DNA from 2 places in the Paenibacillus sp. MMS20-IR301 genome. Region 2 is predicted to be linked to the other one. Evidence: riboswitches for the same ligand, from Rfam matches in the RefSeq annotation. Region 2 holds a riboswitch; the other holds the start of a gene.
What was found. Region 2 has a riboswitch for glycine ahead of LOS79_RS25710 (amino acid permease). Riboswitches for the same ligand answer to the same signal wherever they lie in the genome.

Region 1 (4,675 bases), 460 kb from region 2:
GTGAGCTGATGCTCTCTTCCTGCGGCACATCACACAGCGGCAAGGAGTAGGCCGAGCGGCCGGGACGGCTTAATTCGAAGATCAGACTTTGTTCCGGTTTCATATGCAGCCCTCCAGTGCAGTGGCGAATTCGTCGATTTCGGTTTTGCTTCTCTTCTCAGTCACGGCAACCAGCATATGTCCGGCCAGCTCCGGATAATCCCGGCCCAGATCATAGCCGCCGAGGTAGCCTTCCTTGAGCAGCTTGGAGTTAACTGCGCTGACGCTGCTGCCTTCCGGCAGCTTCAGGACAAATTCATTGAAGAACGGGGCGGTGAAAATACGCTCTGCACCGCTGATGTCAGCCAGCCTTCCGGCGGCATAATGACTCTTGCGGATATTCAGCTCGCCGACCTCGCGCATGCCCTCTTTGCCCATGACGGACAAGTAAACGGAGGCACAAAGTGCCAGCAGCGCCTGGTTGGAGCATATATTCGATGTGGCCTTCTCGCGGCGGATATGCTGCTCACGGGCCTGGAGTGTAAGTACGAAGCCGCGCTTGCCGTTACGGTCCACCGTCTGGCCGACGATCCGGCCCGGCATCCGGCGCATCAGCGGCTCGGCTACGGCGAAGAATCCGCAGGTCGGGCCGCCGAGCGATGCGGCAATCCCGAGCGGCTGTGCATCGCCGACGACGATGTCTGCGCCAAGCTTGCCGGGGGTTTCCAGCACGCCGAGAGCAATCGGGTTGGCACTGACCACCAGCAGGCCTTTGACGGCGTGAATCAGCGGCTCGATCCCGCGCAGATCTTCAATGGCGCCGAAGAAGTTCGGAGACTGAACCAGGACAGCGGCCGTCTCTCCGTCGATAGCCTCAGCCAGCTTAGTAAGATCGGTAACTCCGTCCTTATAATCAATCTCCACAACCTGCAGGCCCCAGGCATGGGCGGAAGTATACAGCACCTGGCGGGCTTCCGGATGAACGGTGCGCGAGACAATCAGCTTCTTGCGTTTGGTGGCTCCGGCGGCCAGCACGGCTGCTTCGGAGAAGGCGGTTGCGCCGTCATACATGCTGGCATTCGCTACCTTCATGCCTGTCAGTTCGCAGATGTAAGACTGAAATTCGAAGATGGCCTGCAGCTCGCCCTGGCTGATTTCCGGCTGATAAGGTGTGTAGGCGGTATAGAATTCCGAACGGGAAATAACATGATTAATAACAACCGGTACATGGTGGTCATAAAGCCCGGCACCAAGGAAGCTGGCATGGGTATCAAAATCGGCATTCCTGTCAGCAAGCTGCTTCATATGGCGCAGTAGCGCATATTCGTCGAGCGGTCCGGACATCGGCAGCGTTCCCTGGTAGCGGACGGACTGCGGAATATCAGCGAACAGCTCATCTATGGATTGAATGCCCACGGCTTCCATCATTTCTGCGCGGTCTTGCTCAGTCATGGGCAAATAGCGGTGTTTCATTATGGCTTCACTCCCTGGCTCTTTTTGTAGAATGGGGCTTTGATCACGGCGGCCTTCAGCTGCTTGCCGCGGATCTCCACGTAGACTTCTGTACCGATTTCCGTATAGGCTGCATCAATCAGCGCAAGGCCGAGATTCCGCTTCAGCGTGGGCGACTGGGTGCCGGTAGTCACTTCACCGATCTTCACGCCGTCTGCGTATACGGGATAGTGGGAGCGGGGAATGCCGCGGTCAATCATTTCCAGGCCGACAAGCTTGCGCGGCAGTCCGGCTTCCTTCTGCTTCAGCAGGGCTTCGCGGCCGATGAAATCTGCTTTGTCCAGCTTCACGAAGAACTGGACACCCGCTTCAAGCGGCGTAATATCTGCTGACAGCTCCTGCCCGTAGAGCGGCAGCTTGGCCTCGAAGCGGAGCGTATCGCGTGCGCCGAGTCCGGCGGGGGTGAGGCCGTGCGGAGCGCCAGCAGCCAGCAGGCCGTTCCAGAGCGCTGCCGCCGTATCTGCCGGCGCATAGAGCTCAAAGCCGTCCTCGCCGGTGTATCCGGTACGGGAGAGCAGGACGGTTACACCGCATACCTCCGCGTGCTCGATGAAGTGAAACGGCTTCACTTCCTGCAGGGATACCGGAGTGACTTCAGCGAGAATCGTCTCGGCCAGCGGTCCCTGCAGTGCAAGCAGCAGCGTCTCATCCGAGACATTCTTCAGGCTGACACCGCTGAACTCAGCAGTGAGATGCTCCTGCAGCCACTGGAAGTCCTTGCCGATATTGGAGGCATTGACGACCAGCATGTACCGCTCCTCGCCCAGCCGGTAGACGAGCAGGTCATCGACCACACCGCCGCTTGGATAGAGCATTAGGGTATACTGTGCTGCACCATCCTCAAGCCGGCTGACATCGTTCGTAGTCATCAGCTGCAGGAAAGCTTCAGAACCGCTGCCTGTAACCATGAATTCGCCCATATGCGATACATCAAACAGTCCGGCCTGCTGGCGGACCGCCTCATGCTCTTTAACGATTCCTGTAAACTGTACGGGCAGCTCCCAGCCGCCGAAATCAATGCATCTGGATTCCGCATAAGCGGAATAGAGATCATAAAAAGGCGTTCTTCTCAATGACTCCATCTCGTCACTCCCCTGTTCTGTTTACATGCGAAAAAGGACAGGCGAAAGCCCATCAATGCATATCAAACATGCACTGAATAGACGTTCGCTCTGTCCTTTGTACCTGAGAGTTACCCTGCTGCGCTGCCCGCAGGTTTCCCCGTTGGTGATCCGTGGCCTGCCTTGCAGGCTGCGGATGCTCTCCAGAGATGCGTCCGGCAAAGGTCCTTTTGCCTGAGAGATTCACCCGTCCCGGGCTTACTCCTTCGGCGCTGTCCTCGGTGCGGGACAGTCTCTCCCTATGCCATCATTCGCAAACCATATGTTTTTCTACTGACTCCATTAAACCGGGTTTACAAGCATGCTGTCAATCAAAAAACGTCAAAAAGATGACAAATTTTATTTTCCTGTCAGTTATATTGACATTAGGCAAGGTCATAACTTAGGCTATAACTAAATTTAGAACTCCAAATGTGGAAAAGAGGCGGCTTGGAAATGAGTGAAGTGCTGGACAACCTGCTATACAGCGAAGAGCATGAATGGGCACAGCAGGGTGAAGGACGCGTAGTACGTGTCGGGATTACGGATCATGCACAGCATTTGCTGGGCGATATCGTGTTTGTAGAGTTCCCTGAAGTGGGCGCAGCTATTTCCGCCGGGGATAGCGTAGGCAGCATCGAATCGGTTAAGACGGTATCGGAGCTGTATTCACCGGTATCCGGCACGGTTACTAAGATCAACGACGCGCTGGAAGCCAGCCCGGAGCTGATCAATGATCAGCCTTACGGCGGGGGATGGATTTTTGAGCTGGAGCTTGACGGCGAGTTCACGGACGCGGTATCCGGACTGCTGGATGCGGCTGCCTACAAGGAACTGGTCGGCGAATAATTCCGGATTTCAGGCGCGGATCTGCGACCAGATAATCAGGTAGAGTATATAAAATACGGCAGACTTCTCTTATTACATTAGATGTTACTAATGTGAGAGGTCTGTCTTTTTGCGTTTGTTCACAGGTCAGGAAAGTCCAGTAAACCGGGATACAGCTGCGGGGCCAGCTGCCACAATAGCGGCAGAAGGGCTAGGCCAATTACAGCGAATAAGAGACACAGCAACAGGAAACGGTATCTTTTTCGGGGACGGGCAGCAGGTTTGAGCACGAAGTGATAGACCCCCGCAGAATAAAAGGGGAACAGGACTACACCTGACATACCTAAACAGACCAGAAATGTGGATTCGCCGGCAGAGGTAGGGATCATGGCATCCGGGTTATAGGCAGGGTTAACCTGCAAAAAGAGGACTACAAACGTCAGGTAAGCAAACAGCATTAGCAGCGGGAAAAAGCGGATACGCCGGTCCTCGGACAACCCGTAGAGCATCCACCAGACTCCAAGCCAGGGCAGGGCAAACAAGCCTCCGGCAAGCAGATAAGAGAGGGAAATCCGGACCAGCTTATCCGGCGGATAGACATGAGCCAGGTCTCCCCAGAAGTAACCGGAAGAGAACATGATTATCAATGCAGAGATGAACCCGGCGAAGAGGGTAATTATTGCCTGAAGAAATACAATTATTATCAGCGAACCCAGCAGGCGCAGGAAAATGAGAAAACGGGTAGCATCCGGCGCAGTTCCATTGTCAGCGTGCATATCAGTCCATCTCCCTTATTCATTCTCCTGGAGCTGCCGCAGGACAATCAGTTCGACACGGCGGTTCCGCTGGCGGCCTTCGGCTGTCGCATTATCAAAGCCAGGCCTGGTATCCGCATATCCGGCGTACTGGAAAGTATCGGGATTAAGCCGCTCGCTGTCCAGAAAGAAGCGCAGTACAGAGAGCGCGCGGGCACCGGAAAGCTCCCAGTTGTCCCTGTAGATGGATGCGGCTGTGACCGGAGTGTTATCGGTATGGCCTTCAATGCTGATAGTGGCACCGATTCCGCGGAACAGGCCGGAGAGCTGGCGCAGCGCCGGGAATGCGGGCGGTTTCAACTCGGCTTTGCCGGCGTCGAACAGAAAGCGGTCGCTGAGGGTTATAGCGATACCCTGCGGTTTGTCAGCCACAAAGATCTGTTCCCCGAGATTGTTATCCTCCACGTACTGCGTAATGACTCCCATCAGGGCAGCCAGCTT
Region 2 (4,675 bases):
CGGCGGAATCCAGCAGGCTATCGGCGTATTCTTCTAAGCCGGGCACATTCTTGAAGACATTATAAGCATGGGCCAGTGCACCTGCCGTTGTAGCCGTTTGGGCGGTTGGAATAATACTCGTTCCGCCTGTACCGTCCATAATGAAACGCTTTGGTTCAGGCTCGCGGATTACATAGGCATAGAAACCGCCGGATGCCGGATCCTGCATTTTCAAAAAGAAATCGGTTTCAACTTTGATTTCATCAAGCAAATCCGGAATGCCGTTCCCGCTCTCCGGGATATTCAACTGGCTGTCGGAGAATTCTTGCGGATAGTTCTCGTAGGCCCATAGCAGATCGGAAACTGCAGTTGCAGCCGCAGTTACATATTTACCGGTATCCCCCGCATCCCACCAGCCGCCGGACACATCCTTGGTGATTGCCGGATTGGACTGCAGCGGAAGATTGGCATCAATCTTGTGCAGGCCGGTGCGGGCAAATTCACCTGCATGCTCAGGAAGCAGATCAACGTTGGCCCTCTGGTAATAGAAGAACTTCTGAACGTCTGTCAGAAGGCTGTCGTATACATCTGCGCCAATGGTGAACGCAGCGGAAGGAACATCCACCCCGTCAACTGTAATATAATAGCCGCCGTTCTCAGTTAACGCCGAGAAATCGGCCTTCAGCACCTTTTCGCCGGACAACTCATCATAAGCGGCTACAAGGGAAAGCGTCCCCTCATAAGCAATACTGTTATCCGAGACCTTTCTGACCTGGAAAGGTGTGCCGGCAACTGCTGGCAACTCATTATAGTATCCGCTTACATTTGCGTATTTCTCACCATAACCCAGGTAGCCCACCTGATTGAACTTGATCGGTGCATAGCTTCTCTCTGTGTCAGGAGAAGTCACTTTAATATTCGAAATCCAAAAGGTGATGGGCGCATTATCACCGGTGATTTTCAATAACTGGATCTTGCTTGCATCAAAGAGGGGATCTCTGCTGAAAATGTCATTTAACGGAATAGATACATGCTGCCACTCGGTTGTCACCTCCGTATAGGCGCCAACCTCCACCAGAGCATCAATATTGGTCTCCTCCGGCACATCATTGTCCTTGTAGAAGCCGCCATTGCCGTCAGGTCTTTCATGAACGACATCGCGGAAGCCAATCCTGAAGTTCTCTCCGCCTTGACTGCCGGCAATGTCGAACTCCAAGGCTCCATTCGCATACGCGCTGAAATCAAAGGACTGCCAGCCGTTAACTACCAGCTGATCGGCCCACCAGTCGTTAGTTTCGATCTTACGGGCCGCTTGCTCCTGATATACTTCCTGGGTAACCGTATTGCCGTAACCCCAGCCGCTATCTTTAATATTAATATCAAGCAGCTTGTTCCAATTCTCGCCTCCCGGAGGGAGATAATTGACTTCGGCAGTCTGCTCCGCGTAAATCAGCGATGGAGATGCCAGCATCGATGAAGCAATGGCAAAAGTTAACAAAACGGCCGAAGCTTTTTTGGTGCGATTCATTGTTTTTGTCCGCAAGAATGTAACCCCTTTCATTTGGTTTATATCATACTATCAAGAGTATTCTAAAAAAAATACAGGCATAATTAGATGTATTTTCATGTACTTTTTCCATATTTTACGTATTGCTTGAGTGCTTTATGGATATTTTAAGAATTTCTAAAGTTCCAGCAGCAGGATAACTTGAGACTTTTTTCACAGCTGCAATACTCACACAAGAAGTAATATGTTAGAATATTAGAATGCATTAACGCTTCACCAGTTTAATACACAACACAAGCTATGATTGCTATGGATCACACTATAGCAGGAGCAGCTTCTGGAGAGACTGCGGAGTTCCGCAGCGCCGAAGGGTTCACAATCTCAGGCAAAAGGACAGAAGAGTACTGGATTTGTATTTGTCATGCTGCAGAATAACGGCAGGGGCAGGTAGCTTATTTGGATATTCTTATGAACCTGGAGATTGGATGACATCCGATCTCTTTTTTGTGTTGTTAAGAATCTGCATGTTTCGGGGTTATTATGTGTTACACACATTAAGGGGGAGTAAGCATGGCACAGACAGAATTAAAGAGAGACCTGGCCAACAGGCATGTACAGCTCATTGCTATTGGCGGCACGATAGGAACAGGATTATTCCTGGGCTCGGGGAAGGCGATCCAGCAGGCCGGCCCGTCCATTATGCTCACCTATTTAATCGTGGGGATCGCGGTGTTTTTTGTAATGCGGGCGCTGGGGGAGCTGCTGCTCTCCAAGGCGGGCTATCAGTCTTTTACAGACATTGCTGAGGATTATCTGGGTCCCCGGGCTGCATTCATTACCGGCTGGACCTACTGGTTCTGCTGGATTATGACGGCGATGGCCGATGTCATTGCGGTGGGCGTCTATGTACAATACTGGTTCGATATCCCGCAGTGGATACCGGCTGTGATCTGCCTAGTAATCCTATTAGGACTTAACCTGTTAACTGTCAAAAGCTTCGGCGAGCTCGAGTTCTGGTTTGCCTTAATTAAGGTTATCACCATCCTGGCCCTGATCGGCCTTGGGATCATTCTGCTGGTGATCGGATTCAAGACCGATGCTGGCTCAGTAACGGTCCGTAATCTGTGGGAGCATGGCGGCGTGTTCCCGAACGGGGTCAAAGGCTTCCTCTTTTCCTTCCAGATGGTTGTGTTTGCTTATGTCGGGGTGGAGCTTGTCGGGGTATCGGCGGCAGAAACGGCGGACCCGGAGAAAAATATCCCGTCAGCGATCAACAAGATCCCGCTGCGGATTCTCTTCTTCTATGTAGGCGCGCTCTTCGTATTGCTGTGCGTTAATCCGTGGACCCAGCTTAGCCCGGCGGAAAGCCCGTTTGTGCGCACCTTCACCCTGGTCGGCATTCCGGTAGCTGCCGGGATCATCAATTTCGTCGTGCTGACCTCGGCGGCGTCCGCCTGCAACAGCGGGATGTTCTCGACCAGCCGGATTCTGTATAATCTGAGCAGAAGAGACCAGGCATCGGCCCGGCTTGGCAAGCTGAACAACAATCATGTGCCGGCCAACTCGCTGTTCCTGTCTACGCTGGTGATTTCTGCGGGGGCGCTGCTCAGCAAGCTCATCCCGGGCCAGGCCTTCGGCATCGTTACCACAATCAGCGCCATCTGCTTCATCTGGGTCTGGGGTGTAGTGCTCGTCTGTCATATCAAATATAAGAAGAACCGCGGGGATCTGCATGCTGCCTCCAAGTTCAAGGCACCGTTTACACCGTTCATCAACTATGCCGTCTTAACGCTGTTTGCCGCCATTCTCGTCATTATGCTGATTGCAGAGGAGACGCGTCCGGCACTGCTGTTCACTCCGCTGTGGTTCATTCTCTTGTTCATCCTCTACTCGGTTAGAAGCCGGAAGGTTAAGGAGACACAGGAAATTCAAGAGATTCCGGTGAGCCATAGCTGAAGTTCATCATAGCCTGTCCACATAAGCATTCAGCCGCCGAACCACTCCGTACACCGGGGTGGTTTATTTGGCCTCCTGACAAAGGCGGGTTGACGCCTGCCGGAGCAATCGTTCAGTATATAGGGGAATAACCGGGTATACGGTTAGAGCCGGAGGACAAGAGATGAATAACAGCAGACGGCGTCCCTTTAAAAAAATATTCAAATTCAGCACCAAGCTGATTATCGCCCTGGCGGCGGCCAATATCCTGATTTCTGTTATTACAGGTCTGATTACGTACCGTATTCATCTGTCCCTGTTCAACAAAGAGATCAGCCGCCAGTATTACATGACAACAGAACAGATTCTGGCCCAGCTGGATTCCAGAGTCAACGACATGTACCGGATTACAGATTACATTACCCTGAATCCTTCGGTTAGCGAAGCAATCCTGGATCAGAATGTGAAGTCGGGCTCCTTCGAGCGGATGAAGGTTGAACAAATGCTCGACAAGGAGATGTATCAGGTCCGTCTGGATGCACCGGAGATCTTCGCGATCCGGATCTACGATTTGAAGGATAATATTCTGAACCTCGGCTCATTCTCCGGCCAGTTTCATAATCTGGAGAATGATTATCTGAACGAAATGCTTACGAGACTGGAGGCAACCGGCGGGGAATATGTCTGGAGCCGGCCGGATAAGAAGGACTTCCAGCAGCAGGACAGGGATAATGTGGTGCTGGCCGGCCGGCTGATGCGCTCCATTGAACTGGATACCTATGGCCGGATGCTTATTTTGTTCAACACGTCGCTGTTTGAATCGCATCTGAAGGACCTGCGTATCCATGAGAATGCCGAAGCCTACCTGTTCGACGAAGAGGGCAGGCTGCTGTATTCACTGAACAGCATGGAAGGCCAGAGGACGCCCGTACTGGCGGATATGCCTGCGGAGGGAATTCTGGTCCGTGAGGAGCAGGGCGAATCCTATATGTATACAAGACAGCAGTCGGAGAAGGTCGGGTTCACTCTGGTAAGCAAGGTGTCACTGACGCAGATCCAGAGCCAGAGCAAGGTTATTCTTCAGGTCGCGGTTGCTTCGGCCTTCGCGAGCCTTGTCTTTCTCGGGATCATTATTACCGTGATCAGCCGGATTCTGCTGCGTCCGATGGGCAGCCTCGTGCGGGGAATGAAGCATGTGCGTGAAGGACGGTTTGATACCCGGATCGAGATCCGCAGCAAGGATGAGCTGGGTTA

Region 1: another riboswitch for glycine. It lies ahead of gcvT (glycine cleavage system aminomethyltransferase GcvT); the one in region 2 lies ahead of LOS79_RS25710 (amino acid permease).

What each region holds. Positions count from the first base shown of each region.
Region 1 covers NZ_CP135275.1:6,452,950-6,457,624, forward strand. Annotated here, with positions in the region: gene gcvPB (aminomethyl-transferring glycine dehydrogenase subunit GcvPB) at 1-103, opposite strand, end outside; gene gcvPA (aminomethyl-transferring glycine dehydrogenase subunit GcvPA) at 100-1,452, opposite strand; gene gcvT (glycine cleavage system aminomethyltransferase GcvT) at 1,452-2,573, opposite strand; glycine riboswitch at 2,765-2,863, opposite strand; gene gcvH (glycine cleavage system protein GcvH) at 3,048-3,440, shown strand; gene LOS79_RS27645 (hypothetical protein) at 3,560-4,195, opposite strand; gene LOS79_RS27650 (flagellar motor protein MotB) at 4,211-4,675, opposite strand, start outside.
Region 2 covers NZ_CP135275.1:5,992,563-5,997,237, forward strand. Annotated here, with positions in the region: gene LOS79_RS25705 (glycoside hydrolase family 9 protein) at 1-1,507, opposite strand, end outside; glycine riboswitch at 1,814-1,893, shown strand; gene LOS79_RS25710 (amino acid permease) at 2,057-3,442, shown strand; gene LOS79_RS25715 (cache domain-containing sensor histidine kinase) at 3,606-4,675, shown strand, end outside.